DNA from 3 places in the Solibacillus sp. FSL W7-1324 genome. Region 3 is predicted to be linked to each of the others. Evidence: predicted binding sites of a transcription regulator. Region 3 holds the regulator's gene; each other region holds the start of a gene.

Region 1 (4,293 bases), 1.8 Mb from region 3:
ATTAAAACAAATGTCCTTGTGGAAAATACATAGAACCATCCATAACACTTGATGCTCAAACATTTTCATGAAATTCATTATAGGATGTTCTTTTGTAAAAAACAATATGTTAAAAATATTCTTTTTGAGCAATACATTTGTACGTGTGAAATATTCGAATAGTGAAATTGCTTCTATACGGGTGTTTCTCGTTATAAGATTGAGAGAAATTTAATTTCTTTTTCTAACATGGGGTTGCTTTTCATTCCAGGTCGGACCATTCCGCTGAAGTTGCCTCCCCCATTTATCGTCTACTTTTTATTGGTCAATTGGAAAATCTACTCATCTAAGAGTGCTTCATAAATATGGTGGAAATGAATTTTTTCGCTGTTTGTCAGTTTGACGTATTGTTCGTGGATGCTGATTTTTTGGATGGCCCCGGAAACTGTATAGAGGCCTGTTTGCTCCCATACTTTTAGTTGGATCGCGCAATGTTCTGTGTAGGCTCGCTGTAGATTGATGTTAATTTGTTCTAACTGGGCTTCGTCAAGTTGGGGTTGGGTAATAATTTTGTCCTCTTCTTGCCATTCACGCAATAATTTTACATGCTCCGGCAGCATCATTGCGCTCCATTTAATGGTTCCTCTATCTCTGTTCATCGCCTTCACTCCTTATTGTTTATGCCCGCCTACTAATTTTGCCCGTGTCAGTGCAGTACCTGCTTCCGTATAGGAAACCGCACGCAATATCGCTGTTGTGCCGTATTTTGTACGTAAACGGTCCATCGTTTCTCCGAGCTTGCGGTTGCGCCAACGCATTTCATCGAACAGGCTGAGCTGCATCGAATATTCGCTTTCAATATTGCTTAATGTAATCGTAATTTTGCGTGCCGGTCGCTCTGCATAAAATTCGTCAAGCAGCTGCTTGCACACTTCGAAAATTTTCAATGTATCGTTTGTCGGCTCATCGATTGTGCGTGAACGATGAAAACCGCCCCCGAAAGCATCTTTACTGTAGCTAAGCCCTAATGAAATCGTCCGGCCGATTTTTTTTGCTTCCCGCGCCCGCCTTGCCACGTCTTCGCACATTTCCAGCAATACGACTAAAATTTCCTTTCGACTGCGATAATCGCGCATCAGCATTTGCCCCTTACCGAAACTGATTTGTCCTTGCATAATCGGTGCACCGACTGTTGAGTGATCAATTCCCCACGCATGGTAATACAGCTGATTGCCGAGAACGCCGAAGCGCTTTTCCAGTAACGCTAAATCGGCATGCGCCAAATCGTAGACCGAGTAAATGCCCATATGGTTCAGCGTTCTTTCCGTACGGCTGCCGATTCCCCACATCGTGGATAGCGGCATAATCGGCCACAGTTTTTCCGGTACATCATTATATGTCCATTTTGCAAATCCCGTCTTTTTTGCTTCGATGTCGAGCGCCAATTTTGCCATCAGCATATTTGGGCCGAAACCGACTGCACATGGAATCTCAAATTGGTTGTAAACGAGCTGCTGAATGTATTTTGCCGTTTCTTCAGGCGGTCCCCATAATTTTTCGGTTCCGGTTAAATCGATAAAACTTTCGTCGACGCTATATACATGAATGGCCTCTTTTGGAACGAATTCGTTGAACAGACGTGTAATTTCCATTGATATGCGTATAAATAATGACATCCGCGGCTCAAAAAGACGAATATCCGGATGTGGCGGGATTTCGTGCAATCGCGAACCTGTGCGAATATTAAAGCGCTTTTTCATCGGAGGGGATGCTGCAAGTACAACACTTCCCTTTTGCTGAAAATTTCCGACAATCGCAATCGGGACTTCCATTACATTTAAATTTTCAACCGACGCAATACAGCTTGCATAAAAACTGCGCATATCAATACAAATAATCGAACGTTCCGGCGCATTTTCATACATAAAGCTCATCTCCTTATATCGAACATTTGTTCTTATATTAAAATGAGACGTGTGAGATGGCAAGTGGAAAGTAGTGGTTGTTTTGGTTCTGGAGAGATTTTTTTATGTATCAGTGAGTTAATTTGCTGCTAAATGCAAAAAAAGCGCACCGGCATTCATCCAGTACGCTTTAAAATTTATTCTTTTATTACTTTTTCATAGAGACCCGGACGGCGATCTTCATATACAGGGATGCGGCCGCGCACTTCATCAACTGTTGAAAAATCAACGTCAATAATCGCCAGCTCCTCATCTTCTGCGCCTGTCCAAAGCACTTCACCCCATGGCCCGATAATCATTGACTGACCATTGAAATTTTCCACTTTACGGGCAATACGATTTACCGCAACGACGAAGCACTGGTTTTCAATTGCTCGCGCCTGCAGTAATATTTTCCAGTGGTCAATACGTGGTGTTGGCCATTGTGCAGGTACGAACAGTACCTTAGCGCCATCCAACGCATGGGAACGCAGCCATTCCGGGAAGCGAATATCATAGCAAATCGCTCCGCCTGCTTCAAGTTCGCCTAATGCGAAACGGTTCATGTCACTGCCGGATTCCAAATACAAATGCTCATTCATTAAGCGGAATAAATGCACTTTACTGTACTCGCCAACTAACTCCCCGTCACGACTGTACGTGTACATCGTATTGTAAAACTTATCATCACGCTTCACCGATACCGATCCACCTACAATATGTACCGCCAATTCTTTTGAAAGACTGCTTAAAAATGCTTTCGTACGTTCCCCATTTTCGTCCGCCAGCTCTTCCAGTTTTTCAAGCGCATAGCCTGTATTCCACATTTCCGGTAATACAACGATTTCCGCGCCGCCTGCTACTGCTTCGCGAATAAACTTCTCCGCGCTTTCATAGTTTTCATCAACCTTGCCAAAACCAACATTCAATTGAATACAACCAATTTTCATAACTGCCACCGCCTTAAATATTCCGTGCGAATCTATTTTCGCATATTCGTACTCATTGTAACATCTCATTATAAGTTGTCAAAATCTTCACTTTACTTAAGTGAAGTTTTAGACTAACATTAACCTTACTATTTTTCAGAGGTGATAAAGAATGATTGAATTCTCGAAAAAGCTGCAGCAGTTACCGCAACAGTTTTTCGCAGCACTTGTAAACAAAGTAAATGAAGCGCTAGCCCAAGGGCGCGATGTGATTAATTTAGGTCAAGGGAATCCCGATCAGCCAACACCGGCACATATTGTGGAAGCACTGCAAAATGCGGCAAACAATCCGCAAACGCACAAATATTCTCCATTCCGTGGTATTGCAGAACTCAAGCAGGCAGCTGCAGACTTTTATAAACGTGAATATGATGTTGACATTGATCCCGCTACAGAAGTGGCCATCCTTGGCGGAACGAAAATCGGTTTAGTCGAACTTCCGCTTGGTCTCCTGAATCCGGGTGATTATATGCTCCTCCCAGATCCTGGTTATCCGGATTACTTATCCGGTGTCGCACTTGCAGATGTGAAGTTTGATAAGATGCCGCTTCAAGAGGAAAATTACTTTTTGCCGGATTATGAGGCATTGTCCGCAGAAATTAAAAACCGGGCAAAAATGATGTATTTAAACTATCCGAACAACCCGACTGGCGGTGTCGCAACGCCCGAATTTTTTGAACAGACCGTACAGTTCGCTAAAGAAAATAACATTGCGGTTGCCCATGACTTCGCTTACGGGGCACTCGGCTTTGATGGAGAACGCCCGCCAAGCTTCCTGCAGGCACCCGGTGCAAAAGAAGTCGGTATTGAGCTTTATACATTGTCCAAATCTTACAATATGGCAGGCTGGCGCATCGGCTTTGCTGTCGGTAACGCAAAAATGATTGAAGCGATCAATATTATTCAGGACCATCTGTTTTGCAGCCAGTTCCCGGCGATTCAGCATGCTGCAGCAGTAGCACTGAATGAAGAACAATCTTGTGTTGAGGAATTGCGTGCATTATATGAGCGCCGCCGCAATGTGCTCGTTGAAGAAGCTCATAAAATCGGCTGGGAAGTGACCGCCCCAAAAGGTTCATTCTTTGCATGGCTTCCTGTACCTGCACCATATACGAGTGAACTGTTCGCGGACTTTTTACTGGAAAGAGCGGATATTGCCGTTGCAGCCGGCAATGGGTTTGGTGAATACGGCGAAGGCTATATTCGTGTCGGGCTGCTCGTCGATGAAGAACGCTTGCGCGAAGCAATACACCGTGTTGCGAAACTTGGTCTGTTTGCGCAGACGGTTGTGAAATAAAACTGGGAATATGTCTCTCTTTTAAAATTGAAGGCGCGTGACTCTTATTTTAAAGTGCTCCATTAAGCATTAAATAGAGGCACTT
Region 2 (4,293 bases), 1.5 Mb from region 3:
CAACAAGCTTCTCCAGCTCTTTTTTCGTCAGCTTTTTGCCGCCTGTTACTTTTGTAATATATGTTTCTTCCCCTTCCGCAGCTTGTGTAGCGCGGATAATCTCAGGAATCTTTTTAATAATAGTTTTCGGTGTAATCCCATGTTTTTCATTGTAGGCCATTTGAGTTTCACGACGGCGTTTCGTTTCACCGATCGCTTTTGTCATTGAATCCGTCATATTGTTGGCATACATGATGACATGACCGTTCGAGTTACGTGCAGCCCGTCCAATCGTTTGAATGAGTGAACGTTCCGAACGCAGGAACCCTTCCTTGTCCGCATCCAAAATCGCGACAAGGGAGACTTCGGGAATATCGAGACCTTCCCTTAATAAGTTAATGCCGATCAGCACATCATAAGTTCCTTTACGAAGCTCACGGATAATTTCGATCCGCTCCAATGTTTTGATTTCGGAATGCAGGTATTCTACTTTCAGACCCATTTCCTTTAAATAGCTTGATAAATCTTCAGACATCTTCTTCGTCAATGTCGTAACGAGTGTCCGTTCATTACGGCGGATACGCTCATGGATTTCATCGATCAGATCATCAATCTGCCCTTCAATCGGACGGATATCAATTGTCGGATCAAGCAGCCCTGTCGGACGAATAATCTGCTCCACCATTTCCGGTGTATGCTCCAATTCGTATGGACCCGGTGTTGCTGACACATAGATCGCCTGGCTTACCTTTGACTGGAACTCATCAAACATTAGCGGGCGGTTATCGAGTGCGGACGGCAGACGGAAACCATGTTCAACCAGTACCCCTTTACGAGCCTGGTCTCCATTATACATACCACGTACTTGCGGTAATGTAACATGGCTTTCATCAACGACTAGCAAAAAGTCTTCCGGGAAGTAATCGAGTAATGTATACGGTGTCGCCCCTGCTTCACGCAATGTTAAATGGCGCGAATAGTTTTCGATACCTGAACAAAAGCCCATCTCTTTCATCATTTCCAGATCATAGTTTGTCCGTTGTTCCAAACGCTGTGCTTCCAGTAATCGGTCTTCCGAACGCAATACTGCCAGACGCTCTTCCAGCTCTTTTTCAATATTTTCAATGGCCACTTTCATCTTCTCTTCACGGGTAACGAAGTGGGATGCTGGGAAAATCGCTACGTGCTGACGGTCCCCTAAAATTTCGCCCGTCAATGCATCCACTTCACGGATCCGGTCTACTTCATCTCCGAAAAACTCGATCCGGATACAGTGTTCATCGCGTGATGCCGGGAAAATCTCGACAACATCCCCACGTACTCGGAACGTACCACGTGTAAAGTTAATATCATTTCTTTCATATTGAATGTCGACCAGTTTTCTTAATAACTGGTTGCGCTCGATTTCCATCCCTGTACGAATGGAAACGACCATTTCACGATATTCTTCCGGATTACCGAGACCGTAAATACACGAAACGGACGCGATAATAATAACGTCTTTCCGTTCAAATAGAGCAGTCGTTGCCGAGTGGCGCAATTTATCGATTTCTTCATTAATACTTGAATCCTTTTCAATGTACGTATCGGTTTGCGGCACATACGCTTCCGGCTGGAAGTAGTCATAATAGCTGACAAAATACTCAACCGCATTGTCCGGGAAGAATTCTTTGAACTCACTATATAATTGGCCGGCCAGTGTTTTATTGTGTGCCATCACGAGCGTCGGCTTATTCACTTCTTTTATTACATTGGAAATCGTAAATGTTTTACCTGTCCCTGTCGCACCAAGCAATGTCTGGTGACGCTTGCCTTCTTTAACCCCTTGTACGAGCTGTTTAATCGCTTCCGGCTGGTCCCCGGCAGGCTGATAGGCGGACTTTATTGTAAAAGTTTCTGTCATATTCAGATTGTCCTTTCTGTCGCTTATGTTATGTTATGTTCTATTTTAACATACCCGTTTTTAATTTACGATAAAATTGCGAACGTACATTCGAATTTTGTATTGTGAGGGCGTTTTGAATTTATTAGAACTTTGGTAACAAATATTAGAAAACTACGGTGACTTATTTGAGGATTGTTGCCGGTTATTTGAAAATCCCGCGCACTTATTAGAAGAATTATCCTTTTTATTAGAAAATAACCTATTTATTAGAACTATTTTAGTTTTATTAGAAACTTTCAATCACTTATTAGAAAACAGCCGGAACCCGCTGCTTGCCCATAAAAAAAAAGCCACCTGAAGAGGGCGGCTCTTAAGAAACAGTTTCGAGTAACTCTTTTAATTCTGTAGTATAGCTGTGAAATGCTTGTTCGTTCTTTTGATCTAACGATGTATCGATAAGTAACTTTAATTGTTCAATACGTTGCATCCGCTGCAACCGACTAATAAATAAATCTAAATAAATTTCATTCAATAGCTTCTCTGCATGATGTTCAGTGGACTGCTGACTAACCGCTTTTAAAAAGTCTGTATACGAATAATATTTATCCATCGATATCACCTCGACCTCTTTTAACCATTATAAATTAAAAGTCATTTAATTTGCAATATATTCTGAAAAATTATCATATGACAGAATTTTCTAAATATAATGTTGATTTTTAGCAAATTATGCAGTAGTTTAGATGTATAGTGAAAATTTAAGCGATTAAAAAAGTAGGAAAGATAGGGGATACAAAATGATTAGTAATTTAACACAAAAAACCAATTACATTATTTCTAACTCTACCTTCTGTTTAAAGTCCTATCAGCAACGAGATAAAATTCACACTGCCATTTTGGACAAGTACGGTCAATCTACATCTCCGTATAAACCTTTAAAAATCATTCGGGATACGTGTCGTCTGCACGGAAGTTCCTATGACGCCAGCAAATATCAGGCGAGACGGTTTTTCGGAGAGAATAAGCATAAACTGCCGATAATGGTGGCCTATGATTTCGGGGATCCTTGCATTTTATTCCCGCTGTTTTCGCCGTTTTCACCTCAAAATGTTTGGTTATCCTTGAACCCTATTATTAATATTAGTGAAGACGGTGATAAAACGCTCGTTACATTTGTTGATAATACGGAGGTTAGTCTGGATATCAATATGAAATCATTCAATCAGCAATATGTACGTGCTGCGATGTACTATAAATATCTGCTATTACAGCGCAATGCCATCTTATAAGAGCATCAGCTTTTTTTAAAATATTCAGCAAGAAGTAACTCACTTTGATTACGAAGGCGAATATTCGAATATCTCCTACACTCCATGATCCCCCCAAAGTAAAAATGATACTCGGTAAACAAATCATCCGTTTTGCCTCTCACTAAGCGCATCTGATGAAGTTTAAAATAGTCCTTCGTTTCTTTTAAGTCATGCTCTATTTTGATACGTACAGCATCGATTAATTGCAAATAGGGATTTTTAAATTTGAACGGACTTTGCTCCACTATTGTGTAATCTTTCCCAAGAATAATTAACAGCAACGGCAAATAAATCCCAGCCTCATAATACGGAATCGTTTTAGAAGGAATTTGCAGCATACGAATACCTCCAATTAATAAGAACGTTTGTTCGTATATGTATTTTCACATATTTCATGAAATCTGACAAGAGGAAAATTGTTACTCAGCTTAAATTTCACTAAAAAACCGTGCCTTAGCATTTACTAAGGCACGGCTTTTAATTTTCTAATAGCAAGTCTGTGTTTTAGAGAGTTGTTATAAACTTACAACAAACCTTATTTATTATGTGCGTTTGGAAGAATCGATGCCGGAATCGGATTAACATACGAACCTTTTGTTTCAGCTAAAAACTCGCGTTTCGCCTCTTCAATCAGTTCCGGATTGGACAGTAAATCAACAGCTGTTGAAGCGAGCACTTTCGCTGCATATAAAAGTCCTTTATGCGCAATTGACGTTTTGCCCTGCGATACAAGCTGCCATGTATGTAATGGCGTACCAAATACAAAGCACGGTGCAAAGAATTGTCCAGTTGGAACGACCCAGCTCACATCTGCAACATCAGTAGAACCGGCCATTGTATAGTTAGATACTTCATATGGAACAATTTCATTTAAAAATACACCATCTGAATAGGCTTTATCAAAATCCATCGATTGAGATCCAGCTAATGTAGTGACTTCAGTTTTTGCTGCCGATATTTCATTTGGCTGTAGCGTATTGACCATTTGTTTAGCGTAGTTCCATTCATCGTTACTATATTCCGGCAAACCTATTTGTTGTAAATTTTTATATAGTAAACGGTTCAATGGATCATTCGGAATATAGTTAGAGCAAGCTTTATCAAACTTCACTGTTAGTT
Region 3 (4,293 bases):
GTACGATATTTATACATTTTATAGTGTAGACAAATTTTCACAAGAAAACAATAAATTCTAAAAACGTCCCGAAAAATATGACATACTTTATATTAAATGTGACATATTAATGAAAAGTTATTAGTTTAAGAATTTTTTCTGTGATTTAATTTGTTTTAATTTTTCAGGTGTCACATCATTGCCTTCTTCATCAATTACTTTCACATGTTCGATTGTATCGCGCATTGTTGTACGGAAAGTATCTAAATATTCTTTGCGCAGCGCTGTACGTTCCTTTGCCTGCTCTTCCGTCAATTTACCTTCTCTCGCTAATTTAGAAAGCTCATTAATGCGAGCTAATTTTTCTTTTGATAACATTTGAATCTCACCTTTCTTCCTACCTATTACAAAGGTATAAAAAAAACGACTTGAAAACAAGTGTTTACTCTTCAAGTCGCTCCATATATTCAATATATCTTCTATGTACGGTCGCTTTACTGATAGAAATGCCCAAGCCCGACAAAGTTGTCGCAATTTCCGCAAATGTTAAGCCTTTCTGGCGCAGCTGAACAATTTCTTCGACTGGCACTTCTTTTCGTTCGCGCCCTTCAATATTGCCGCGATTTTTTAGATTATTTTGCGGCTGGTAGCCATTTTCTACAGCGCGGCGCATTCCCCGGCGGATTTTCGCGTTATGCATACGACGCTGATACTCTTCGACAATCGCTAAGATTTCGAGCAGCATTGTATCCATTTCGTTTAATACAACTGGACCTGCATCATTCAATGTATATACCGTCGCTTCATATTTTTGCAGCAGGTGGAGCACTGCCATCCGGGCATTCCCACGCCCTAAACGGGTCTCATCCTGTACAAATAGTGCTTTAATGCCGTACTCTTTCATATAGTCAAGCATGTCGAGCAATCCGTCCCGGTCGACATCATATCCGCTATGCTGATCCATGAAAATCTCTACTTCTTTATAGCCGAATGATTTTGCATATTTCGTCAGCTCCTCCTGCTGACGCACCAGTGATGTTTCTTGTGTATTTTTATCCGTACTGACACGGCAATAAATAACTGCTTTAGTTTTTATCATTGTTCCCTCTCGCTACTTTAATCGATTGCATATCGGAGGATTCATTCAGCTGGGCAATGTATTGTGAATCTTTTTCTACAGGTACAACCAATACTTGTCCTAAAGCAACTTTTTCATCCAGCATTCCGTTTTCTTTTTTTACTTCATTGATCCAATCATGCTTAGCCATTTTACCACGATATTGTTCTGCCAACGACCATAAAGTATCGCCATGCTCTATGCTTACGTGTTCGTATAATTCAATTTTATCGTCCTGCATCATAAATAAAGCCATCATAAGTACAGAGAATAGTAGAAACATTGATGTGAAGCCGTTTAATTTGAATTTTTTCATTAGAAAAACCCTCTTTCGAATATATGTTCGGAATATTTGTTCTCATAATAATACGAACATATGTTTTTGTCAACCGTTTTTTCGAACTTATGTTTGCATTCATGTTCGCATACTGCTATACTTACCTTTAAGAAAAATAGCATGATAAAGAGGTGAGTTAGTTGACACAAAAAATTTCAAAACGGCAGCAAGCTATTCTAACTTTTATAAAAGAGGAAGTTCGTGCTAAAGGCTATCCGCCATCAGTTCGCGAAATTGGAGAAGCAGTAGGTTTAGCTTCCAGTTCAACTGTCCACGGGCATTTAGCTCGTTTAGAAAGTAAAGGGCTTATCCGCCGTGATCCTACAAAGCCGCGTGCCATTGAAATATTGGACCAGGAAGAACTGAACATCGCGAAACAAGGTGTCATTCATGTACCGTTGATCGGTAAAGTTACAGCTGGTCTGCCTATTTCCGCAATTGAGGATATTCAGGAATATTTTCCGTTGCCCGATACATACGGCTCACCGGAAGAGGAATTGTTTATGCTTGAAATTATGGGCGAATCCATGATTGAAGCCGGGATATTAAATGGGGATTATGTGATCGTCAAAAAGACGTCCACTGCGAACAATGGAGAGATTGTTGTAGCCATGACTGAAGACGATGAAGCGACTGTCAAGCGCTTTTATAAAGAAAAAACTCATTTCCGCCTGCAGCCTGAGAACAGTTCGATGGAGCCGATCATTGTCAACCAGGTTTCTATTTTAGGTAAAGTAGTCGGCCTCTATCGAAATATCCATTAATCATAAACTTGCCATTCTCATAGAATCGGCAAGTTTTTTATTTTCAGAATAAAAAGCCCAGCCGCGAACGACTGAGATTTTCATTATTTATTGCATGCTTCTACAAAGCTATTAAACAAGCGCTGTGCATATACATCCCCGTTCGGTGCCAATTCTTCCGGATGCCATTGTACCGCAACACAATACGGATGTGATTCATGTTCAATCCCTTCAATGATACCATCTTTAGCGGCTGCCGAAACGACGAGCCCTTCCCCGAGCTTTCCGACCGATTGGTGGTGAAATGTATTAACACGGAATAAGTCCTCTTTAAAAATTTCTTGAAACTTTGGTGTCTTTACTTCAACAGTATGTGCCAATTCCCCGCGCTTTGAAGGTTGTTTATGTAAAATGGTATTTTCTACTTGTGATGGTATATCCTGAATGATCGTCCCTCCAAATGCAACATTCATAATCTGTTGTCCGCGGCAAATACCGAGAACAGGCATTTGTCTTTTATAAGCTTCTTTCATTAATAAAAGATCGCTGTCATCACGTTTTCTTACAACACTTCCAATATGTCGGTGCGGTTCTTCATCAAACAGCAACGGATCTATATCGGCTCCCCCAATTAATACGAGACCATCAATGAGGTTTAATAACGCCTCTATGTTTTCTTCTGTAGCATTCGGTATACAAATTGGAATGCCTCCCGCTTGTTCGATTGAAGTTAAATATCCGTTGTTAATATCCAATTTCTTGTCAAAATCATACATTGTTAATCCAATAATCGGTTTCATTCTTGTTATCCCCTTATAATTTATAGATAATTCCAACAATTTAAATTATACTATTTCGTTACACTAAATGACTACAAAAATAAAAAAGGATTGCCCAATCGCAACCCTTTAACCTTTATACAATTTCCATTTGTTTTATAAAATACTGTTTTATTTCTTTCCAGTTATGAACACGCATGAAACCTTCTTCAGATCGATTGTAAGGCATGGAATATAATATACCTGTACCTTTGAATGCTGCGAGTTGACGCGGGCTGTCATCAATTAAATAATCGGTATGTATCACCGCTTTATTTCCGCAAAACACAATGTTCTGTGTTTTAATAAATGGTAAATGCTCCATTAGCCAATCGTATTTCGCTGTAAATGAACCCGGTACATCCATTGCAGCAGTCGCAATATAAATTTCATAATGCTCCTGCAGATCTTGAATAACTTCAATTGCATCGTTATCCAGTACTTTTAAATCTCTGAAATAGTCAGGCTCATTTAATAATGCAAATAATTTTTTCGCATCTTCTCGAGGCAAATCACGCTGTGTCGTCAGAAGAAATTCTTCGTCTGTAAATTTTGTTCCAAAATTATCGTTATAAGTAACACGTAATTTCGAATAAAAGTCAGCTAGCACCTGGTCCATATCGATAGCAATACTTTTTTTCATGTAATAAGCCTCCTTGAAATTTCCTGATTTTAGTTTATACAATTTCATTGTGAAAAAACAAGGTTTAACTCTTTACAATCAGCAACGTACATATTTACGTTTAAAACCGATTCGCCCTTTTTCCACCTGTTTTTCAATTTCCGCATATGCATGGAGCTCACCCGGTTTTTTCCCTTCACGTTTTGTTTTAATCGGTCCGATTTCATTAGCAATCTGCATGGCCTTCTCATGTAAAGGTTTAAATGAAACACCGACTGTCATGACAAAATTGTTCATTGCTACTTGAGTACGCTGCGGTGCCTGATGGATATTTTGTTTTACATACTCAAGCATATCCACTAACTTTTCCTTTGAGAATTCCTCGTCTTTACGATTTCCGAGCAGCCAGCAGTAACAATGCCACCCTGCCGACATTTTCAGGTCCTCACTACTATTGATCCATTTATCGCTCACTTCTTGCGCAATATCGGATTCCGCCAATGTTACGGCAACCACATAATCGGAAATCATATAGAAATAGGCCTGTTCCATCCAGCGGTCATAATCTTCTTCAGTCATAGCTTTCGGATCCGCAATAATTCCTGCAAAATACATGGCATCATAGTTGCCTGTAGCATAGAGCTGTTCAGCCAGTTCCTGATCAATTTTTATTTGTT

The links. Region 3 encodes LexA, which represses DNA repair genes until DNA is damaged. Its sites were predicted from a motif close to CGAACATATGTTCG; they were not measured.
Region 1: the regulator LexA is predicted to act here: its motif matches at 1,924-1,937, upstream of MKY71_RS02500 (Y-family DNA polymerase).
Region 2: the regulator LexA is predicted to act here: its motif matches at 1,962-1,975, upstream of uvrB (excinuclease ABC subunit UvrB).

The regions. Positions count from the first base shown of each region.
Region 1 covers NZ_JBBOYH010000001.1:504,086-508,378, reverse strand. Annotated here, with positions in the region: gene MKY71_RS02505 (YolD-like family protein) at 318-638, opposite strand; gene MKY71_RS02500 (Y-family DNA polymerase) at 651-1,904, opposite strand; gene MKY71_RS02495 (carbon-nitrogen family hydrolase) at 2,081-2,872, opposite strand; gene MKY71_RS02490 (pyridoxal phosphate-dependent aminotransferase) at 3,024-4,208, shown strand.
Region 2 covers NZ_JBBOYH010000001.1:773,757-778,049, reverse strand. Annotated here, with positions in the region: gene uvrB (excinuclease ABC subunit UvrB) at 1-1,882, opposite strand, end outside; gene MKY71_RS03645 (IDEAL domain-containing protein) at 2,235-2,474, opposite strand; gene MKY71_RS03640 (competence protein ComK) at 2,662-3,153, shown strand; gene MKY71_RS03635 (hypothetical protein) at 3,159-3,512, opposite strand; gene MKY71_RS03630 (M20 family metallopeptidase) at 3,710-4,293, opposite strand, start outside.
Region 3 covers NZ_JBBOYH010000001.1:2,301,174-2,305,466, forward strand. Annotated here, with positions in the region: gene MKY71_RS11405 (DUF896 domain-containing protein) at 121-357, opposite strand; gene MKY71_RS11410 (YneB family resolvase-like protein) at 422-1,078, opposite strand; gene yneA (cell division suppressor protein YneA) at 1,065-1,412, opposite strand; gene lexA (transcriptional repressor LexA) at 1,574-2,197, shown strand; gene MKY71_RS11425 (gamma-glutamyl-gamma-aminobutyrate hydrolase family protein) at 2,281-2,976, opposite strand; gene MKY71_RS11430 (5' nucleotidase, NT5C type) at 3,092-3,637, opposite strand; gene MKY71_RS11435 (DNA alkylation repair protein) at 3,716-4,293, opposite strand, start outside.